DNA from 2 places in the Guptibacillus sedimenti genome. Region 2 is predicted to be linked to the other one. Evidence: riboswitches for the same ligand, from Rfam matches in the RefSeq annotation. Region 2 holds a riboswitch; the other holds the start of a gene.
The links. A riboswitch is a leader RNA that binds a small molecule or an ion and turns the genes downstream of it on or off. The one in region 2 is predicted to bind S-adenosylmethionine.
Positions count from the first base shown of each region.

Region 1: linked by a shared signal. The riboswitch ahead of PQ578_RS10360 (hypothetical protein) and the one ahead of PQ578_RS15655 (homocysteine S-methyltransferase family protein) in region 2 are both predicted to bind S-adenosylmethionine.

Region 1 is NZ_JAQQWV010000002.1:400,809-405,242, forward strand. It holds gene PQ578_RS10350 (hypothetical protein) at 1-68, shown strand, start outside; gene PQ578_RS10355 (DUF456 domain-containing protein) at 78-1,193, shown strand; SAM riboswitch class I at 1,333-1,435, shown strand; gene PQ578_RS10360 (hypothetical protein) at 1,535-1,858, shown strand; gene PQ578_RS10365 (DNA/RNA non-specific endonuclease) at 2,140-3,078, shown strand; gene PQ578_RS10370 (hypothetical protein) at 3,472-3,786, shown strand; gene PQ578_RS10375 (HNH endonuclease) at 3,783-4,434, shown strand, end outside.
Region 2 is NZ_JAQQWV010000003.1:233,592-238,025, reverse strand. It holds gene PQ578_RS15665 (hypothetical protein) at 1-229, shown strand, start outside; gene PQ578_RS15660 (DUF3895 domain-containing protein) at 358-1,365, shown strand; SAM riboswitch class I at 1,455-1,564, shown strand; gene PQ578_RS15655 (homocysteine S-methyltransferase family protein) at 1,646-2,695, shown strand; gene murB (UDP-N-acetylmuramate dehydrogenase) at 3,071-3,994, shown strand; gene PQ578_RS15645 (YdhK family protein) at 4,157-4,434, shown strand, end outside.

The DNA of each region.
Region 1 (4,434 bases), on a different contig from region 2:
AAAATACCTTTATGAAAATTGGTATTACTAGTTCAATAGTAATTTCTATAATTGCTCTAGTAGTTTGAGGTGAGAAAATGAAATCTTATTCTTTACTTAATTCTTTAAAAGAAATTCCAAAAGTTGAATTAACTAAGCGCTATAAAAAAAATCATGAGATGATTTCTTTACTAGATTCTTTGAAGAATAAAGATGTTATAGTGCAATCAACAATTTACTCATCGATCATAGGCTATCAGATACTTGAAACAAGAAATATACCGGATGATTTATTTGATGCATATGCTTCCCAATACCCAAAAATGTTTAGTAGTGGAACGTCCTTATACGACAAGTATATAGAGACGATGGATAGTGGAGAATATTCTGTCCTGGGTCTGGTAAATGCAATTAAAGGTAAATTTTTTGAGTATCATGTTAAAGATGAGTTATCCATCCGTTATCCAGATTTTGATTTTTCGATATCACCTCTTGCAAACCAACCATTATGGGATATAAAAGGTGTTAACTCTAAAACAAATGAGGAAGTTTTTATTCAGGTAAAAATGATGACTTCAGAAAATTCGTACGATCTAACAAATACTATGCTAGAGAACCCAAACATTTATTATGCCACAAGCTCCGAGATTAGGGAAAAAATTCTTCATCAAAAACCTGAATTAGAAGAGCAATTCATACCGATAGAAGTTTCTAATTACGAGTTTACAATTGGTGTTAAAGATGGATTAGAAACTTTGAAAGAAAACATGGGAATTGATGTTCCAGATGAAGTTTTTGCTTTAGCCCCATATTCGACAGAGATCGTTTTAGGTGTGAGATTGTTATATGATCTGGCTTTAGTGAATAGAGATTTTAGACGTATAAAAACAACAGAAAAGGCACGTTTGGCAGCAGTAAAGGTTTTAATACTTTTTTCAAGGTTTGGTGTAAATACTATTCTAGGAATCGCAGGTTCTTCACTTGGAACAGTTATAACACCGGGAATAGGGACGGCAATAGGAGGAGTTAGTGGTGTAATAGTAGGCTCTATGATAAACAAGAAAATTGCCCCATATTCTCTGGAATTAGCCTACAAGCTGTTATACATTGACGAAGAAGATATGTTTTATTATAAAAATATAGATAAAGTTCATGATTTAGCCTACGAATATAGAAACGAAAGATTGTCATTACAAAGTATAAACCTAGTGTAGAGTTTGAATCTTATGCCCGCGATATTATTATAAGGTTAGAAATTATTTCGAACTTCAAGATGCAAATAAAATCGTGGCCTTTTAAGTATTTTATTTTGATACTTCTTGGATTATTAAATATACTTATACCAACTAAATAAGGTTATCAAGAGTGAACGAGAGTACGGGCTCTTTGACTTCACAGCAACCTGCCAGGCGGTAAGGTGCTCCAACCTGCAAAGCATGGCTTTGAATGATAACGCACGGATAGCGGAGGCTCTTTGTTGCATTCATTTGCAATGAAGGGCCTTTTATGTTTATTTGTTGAATACCTTGTTTATAACACTAAGGGGGATGAGTTTGTGAATGTTAATCGATTTGCACGAAGCGTCATGGCGAAAAGTTATGATGGGGAAAGTTTTTTATTACACGTGGCAGAAGTCATGGAGCGTCAGCTGAAGGAGTGGGACGCAGCGTATGAAGTGGTCGTTATGAAGCTGATTGACTATGAAGTCGTGATTAAAAAGGAAAATCGTTCTTATGAACTGTTGCTTACTGAGAAAGACTTGCTTTTGCTACAACAGACATCACCTTATGCACTGGATCGTTATTTGTGGCAGGCATTCGAGAAGCAGGGGCTTCCGATTGTGAGAGGGAATGGGGATTATATTGAAAGTATGATATGAGTCAATGTTAATAGAAGATGATTTTGCCAATTCATTTTGATGATTCGAAATCGTGGATGTTTGGGGAATAGATTTGGAAGCTTTTAAGCATAAGCTGTAAAACTATTTTTTGAAATGAATCGTGTATTCTTTCTGAATGCTTTTGAAGTTATTTATTGTGGTAAAATTAAACTATTAAAGTAATGGATAATAAAAGTGGTAGAAGAAATATGGATCTTGTTTTACTTTTTCTTTTGATTTTTTAACATTACGAAATTTCCCTATTATAGGAGCGTTCTAATATGAAAACGAAAATGAACTATTTCATCTTATTTTTAACGATCATTTTTATAGTTGGTTGTACCAACTTAGAAGAGGCATCCAATAAAAATGCAGAAACAGATACACAAGAAGTAGGTACAGTTGAAACAAATGAAAATAGTGAAAAAGAAGAAACGAACACTGCGGTTGCTGATGAACCAGTAGAAGAGGAAACACCAGACCCAACAGATGATGAACAGTTCGCAGGATACGAACTTATTGAAGTGGATGGTGGAGATTTGTCTGGACATCGAGAACCTAACGTCGTTGTTGATATTGGTTACGGTGACCGTGAATATTGGGCATTTACGAATGAATACGGACAATTAATACGTGTCGTTGCTGACGAAATCATTCTACAAGATGATCGTAACGAACCTGTATTATCGTCTGGACGGTACTATTCTGATGAGGCCAAGGTTCCGGGCGTCGAAAGTGACGTGTTAGACGAAGGACATATTATTGCTGATTCTCTAGGAGGGGTATCGAATGCTTATAACATTACCCCACAAGAGAGTACACTTAACCGACATGGTGATCAAGCTTATATGGAAGACGCGATCCGTAGCGCAGGTGAAGCTACTGATTTCGAAGCCATTATCACCTATTCGGATACAGAAAAGCAGATACCTTCAAGTTATGAGTACACGTATACGTTGAACGGAAATGAGATCGTTGATACATTTGATAATGTGAACCCTGATGAAGTTAACGCATCGCTCGGCTTAACTGAGAGTGAGCCTGACGATTCAACTCCTTCAGACACAGAGGGTGATATTTCTAGTATTGATACAAACGGGAATGGGCAAGTGACGATTAAAGAAGCAGAGGCAGCAGGTTATAGTATGCCGATCATGAGTGATCATTGGTTATATCCTTATATGCGTGATAATGATAATGACGGTATGGTAGGTGAATAAGAGTCTACGCTTCGCCGGGACGGTTCTCGCATCGCCGGGACGGTTCTTATGATGCGATATTTCGAAAAAAGGTAGAGGAGTATTAATTATTAGTATAATTGATGCTCCTTTTATTTTGGAGATGGAATCGTTAGAACCGTCCCGACGATTCTCTAAACAGCATAAGAGGTTCATAGAAATAGTCCTTTTCTCTTGGTAGAAAAGGACTATTTTTGTGGAATGCGTCGAAAGACATAGAAAAGAAGGGAAAGAGAGGGTATTCTAAGTTTAGAAATTAATGGAAGAAATGAGAGCTGGCATTTCTTGCTCGACAATACAGCGGCTATACCTAACTAGACGTACACATAGACTTCATTTGTGGTGAAACGAGGTTTGGTCGAAAAGGAGGTTGCGGTGCTAAACGAACTAGAAGAATTTAAACGTTATTTAGAGCGTATGAAGTATCGGGCAGAAGCCGAGGCGTTGGAAGCGTATCTAGGAAAGGTAAGGGAAGCTAGATTTGATATCGATGATAGTAAACGAGTCTTTGATCACCATCATTCGACTTACTCGTCGAATTGGAACGGCGAGGCGCGCGAAGCTTATGAAACCCTTATCGGAGAACTGGAACACGCAACTCAAAGTGTGTATGCGGTTCATGAGGAACTGACCTCTGCGATTAACGAAGAAATCGACCGACTTCTTCAGAAAGCGGAGGGCTTGAAGTGACGAGAATAGCGATAAAATCAGAACAATTAGATCAGCTGGCAAGCGGCATCCAAGATGCCGAGCGAAAAGCAGATGAAGCAATCAGCGATTTTAAATGGAACTATCAATCTCTTCTAATGAACATCACGGGCGCGAACACCGGTAAAATTGATGCCCTTCAAGCGGAGTTACAATATGAAATGCGCAAATACCGGGACAAGCTCCATGACCTGCAGGCGGCAGTGAAATTAACTGAGAGAAAAATGACGGAAGAAGATCACTCGCTTTCGGCAAAGTTTGGCCTTATGGCATTAAAATTCAGTGGTTTAAACAAGCTGTTTCAGAATTATGATCCTATCACGGGAGAAGCATTAAGCTGGAGTGAACGTCTCTTTGGGAAAAATCCACTGACGGCTTCATATGATGGCGCATTTGGAGAGATGTTTCCGTACCTCCAATATGCCCTGAACCCACAGGTCATCCAGAGTAGGATGAAGCAAACGTATGAAAGTGTCGTCCTCGATCCTTTATCAAAAACGACGACTTATCTAGACGAGGTACGCCAGGATGTGTCACATAGTGTAGTCAGGTACTCAAGCTATGTGGATCGCTGGTGGGGTGAGACGCAACAGAAGGTTGATGAAGCGCGGAACACGGCGCGGAGCTTTT
Region 2 (4,434 bases):
AGAAAATAAACAAATTACTTCACTTGAAGTGTTCGATCAAACTAGAGAACGGGTAAAAGTATATCAAATAGATGATTTAAAGGACCTATACCCATCAGCTTCTTATATAAAAGGAGAAGTGAAAGAAGGAAAACTCTATCTTTTATACGATGAAGGCGGAAAAGTTGTTTCCAAAAGAGTTGTAGTTGGTGCCAGAGGATCTTTATCATTTATGCCTGAAAGAAAATAAATTTTCCTAACAAATCGCCAATTCGTTTTCAGGATTGGCTTTTCTTCTTATAAGAATTAAGTTGATCGGGTCATCACAACAGCAATACCTGTTATAATGGCGTTACTATTGCATAGAGAGGGATTTATATGACAAAGAGCCTTACGAACTCTGAGAGAGATCAAATACTACAAGATCTTACATTTGACCAACAATCATATCTTATGAATATTCTTAAACGAGGTAAAAAAACAGCATTTGCGAATGTGATTGCTCAAAGTAAAGGAAGAATGATTCCAAACGGAGCTACTGATGAGGAAATTGGAATGTTGCTTGACGATTGGATACTAGACGATTACCTGGATGCAGGCGCTGTCTCAGAAGATCTAAAATGCGAATGTGGTCGTGCATTACGCTATCAATATATTGTTCGACATGTAAAAACAGGTGAAGTGCGTCGTTTTGGTATTAATCATTTCGAAGAACACACTGGCTTACCAGGTACCATCGTAAAAGAAGTTGTACAAGGTTTTACAAAAATTGATTATGAGTTAGATGAACTCTTATTAAAAATGCAAAACGGCTCTCCTACATATGACATCCCTGAAGGTTTGAAGCTACCAACCGATATTGAAGAGCCACTTTCCTTACAACTTCCGTTACTTGATCGACAAGAAAAACGGTTAAATAGTTTAATCAGAAGTTACCGTGAAGAAAAAGAAGCGTTACAAAGAGGTAGTAATACGTTAGAGGCTTTAGATATCCCAACACAGAAAAAAGAAGACTTGAAACCTAAAGAAACTCTAACTCAAGATGAGTTACAAGGCTCTTTTGATTTGTTCGCTGAAGAAGCGCAGGAACCTTTACAAGAAATAACAAGTGAGAAACCGAAAGAAACTTATTTTGTGGGAGATCTTTCGTTTCCAACTCAGAAAGCGATAGACGGCTATATTCAACAAGGTACAGAGAGTGCGTTGATGATTTGCGAGCTCTTAATCAAAGAAGGAAAAGTTCAAGACAAACGCTACTCGACAAAGAAACCGAAAATTTACTATGCAGTTTGCACGTATCTCGATTCTTATGTGGCATCGGGCTCCATGTCTGTTGAGCCGCTTGGACGGGAAGATCGCATTTATCGATTAAAAAGAGGACGATGATCCTGACATTTCATAATTATCAGATAAAGCATTGACATTTCATTATACCAGGTCTATAATTTCAAACATGTTCGAAAATTAAATCAATACTCTTATCAAGAGTGGCGGAGGGAATAGGCCCTATGATGCCCGGCAACCTTTCAACTTCAGTTGAAGCTGGTGCCAAATCCTACAGATGATGTCATCTGGAAGATAAGAGGAGGATTCTGTTAGTAATCCCTCTTCTTATTTTTTAAGAAGAGGGATTTTTTATTTTACAGAGAATAAGGAGCTGTTACACATGAAAAGAACACTTCAACAACGCCTGCAAGATGGCCCAGTCATTTGCGGGGAAGGTTATCTGTTTGAATTAGAACGACGTGGTTATCTCCAAGCAGGATCATTCGTGCCAGAAGTTGCCCTAGATAATCCCGAAGCTCTTAAACAAACCTATCGAGATTATATGCTTGCAGGATCTGATGTCGTGCTAGCTTTTACGTATAATGGCCACCGAGAGAAAATGAGAATTATTGGAAAAGAAGAGTTGCTAGAGCCCCTCAATCGACAAGCGATTCGTCTTGCAAAAGAGGTAGCAAAAGAACACCCTGAAGAAGAAGCACTTGTAGCAGGCAATATATCAAACACAAATCTATTTGACCCTGACGATGAAGACAGTAAAGAACAAATTCGTTCCATGTTTGCTGAAATGGTAAAATGGAGTAAAGAAGAAGGCGTTGATTTCATTAATGGGGAAACATTTTATTATTACGAAGAAGCGAAAATAGCCTTAGAAGAAATTCAAAAACATGATCTTCCAGCAGTTATTACACTTGGACTTATGAGTGAAAACATTTTAAGAGACGGCTATACCGTTGAGGAAGCTTGCCGGTTGCTAGAAGAACATGGAGCGCTAGTTGTAGGAATGAACTGTTTTCGAGGACCCGCTACAATGCAGCCATACATCGAGAAGATTAGGCAGTCTGTTACTGGATATGTTGGCGCACTCCCCATTCCTTATCGCACCACAGAAGAACATCCAACATTTTTTAACTTACCTGATGGCGGCTGTGCCTGTACATTGCCTACAGAGACAACCTTTCCAACATCTCTCGATCCACTTTATTGCAACCGTTATGAATTAGCAGAATGGGCAAAAGAAGCAAAAAGTGTCGGGGTAAATTATTTTGGACTATGTTGTGGTGCTTCTCCAAGTATGTTGAGAGAAGTCGCTGAAACAGTAGGTAGAAAAGCTGTGAATTCTATTTACTCTCCAAATATGGAGAAACATTTTCTGTTTGGATCAGATGAATCGTTAAAGAAAAACAATACGGCATATCGACAGAAGGCATAGATGATGACAAAACGGAGCGGGAAACCTCTCCGTTTTTTACTGCAAAAAGAATAGGCCAGTAACGTATTGGCAATAACGATAAAAAGAAAGTGAAAATGGAACCAATACAGATATGTCTGCATGTAATAAAACATCAATACATTTTACGATTGATCCCGGCCCGATTTTTGTTATAAAAGCAGCTTTTCGCAATGAAAAATCTTGCTTTTTATATCCTTAGCGTAAGATTCATTTGAAAATAGTAGCTTCTTTTGTCAAAATGATCATATTCAGACATCAGTTGTGTTATTATTTTAAATGTGTTTGAATATGTGACACAACGAAACTCTAATGAAATCATAACAAAAAGAACTTGTTTTATAAGCGAGGTAGCCTATGGATAATCAAAATGTAATAAATGAACTCCGCTCGATTTTGCCAGAAGCGGAATTGAAAATAAATGAGCCTTTAAATGCCCACACCTATACTAGGATGGGTGGATGTGCAGATGTTCTTGTTTTTCCTAACACAATTGAAGATGCAAGAGCTGCGGTAGAATATGCTTTTCAAAAAAAATATCCTTTAACGATACTCGGGAAAGGTTCGAATGTAATCATTCAAGATGGTGGTATTCGCGGTATTGTCTTGAATCTATCTTCTTTAAAATCGATTAATAAAAAAGACAAAAAAGTGATTGCTCAAGCAGGCGCTCGAATTATTGATGCATCTGAATTTGCGCGTGATGGCAAACTTAGCGGTCTCGAGTTTGCATGTGGTATACCAGGTTCTGTTGGTGGAGCTGTTTATATGAACGCAGGAGCATACGGTGGAGAGATAGCTGATTGTCTCGAAAGTGTGCTCGCTGTAACGAAAGAAGGAAAGTTAATTAAATTAACCGCTGATGAACTTGATTTATCTTATCGTCACAGTAACGTAGATGAAAAAGGTTTGCTTGTTTTAGAAGCAACCTTCGCTCTAAAAGATGGCGACTATAATGAAATCAAAGCGATCATGGATGACCTAACTGAGAAGCGCGAAACAAAACAGCCGCTAGAATACCCTTCTTGTGGTAGTGTATTTAAACGTCCTCCTGGACTATTTGCAGGTAAATTAATTCAGGACTCTGAACTCCAAGGTACACGAATCGGTGGGGCCGAAGTTTCTAAAAAGCATGCTGGATTTATTGTAAATATCGATAATGCTACTGCAACAGACTATTTGGATGTGATTCATCACGTTCAAAGAACAGTAAAAGAAAAGTTTGATGTCGAGCTTGAACGTGAAGTACGCGTTATTGGTGAACCACCTGAGCAAGCATAAAGAGAAGTCAGCCACTCAATTGAGCGGCTGTTTTTTTGTGATTTATTTAAGATAGACAACTTTTGATCATACTGTGAACAAATTCAATCTGCACGATAAGTGCACAATTTCTAGATAAAGTAGTCTTTGATGGTAAATGAAACCAATCATAGGAGGGTATATATGAAAACAAAAAAAGTTATTTTAGGATTAGGATTATCACTATCACTTATTCTTGCAGCATGTGGAAACAATAACGAGGGCATAAATCAGGAGTCCGAAAACAACCAATCGACTTCTAACACTTCAGCAAACTCCGAGAATCACATGGAAGAGATGGAACACTCCGGCTCTTCAGAAGTACCTGAAGGGTTAAAAAGGGCTGAAAATCCTGCTTATCCAGAAGGCAGTAAAGCAATCATTGAAACAGATCATATGAAAGGAATGAAAGGTGCAGAAGC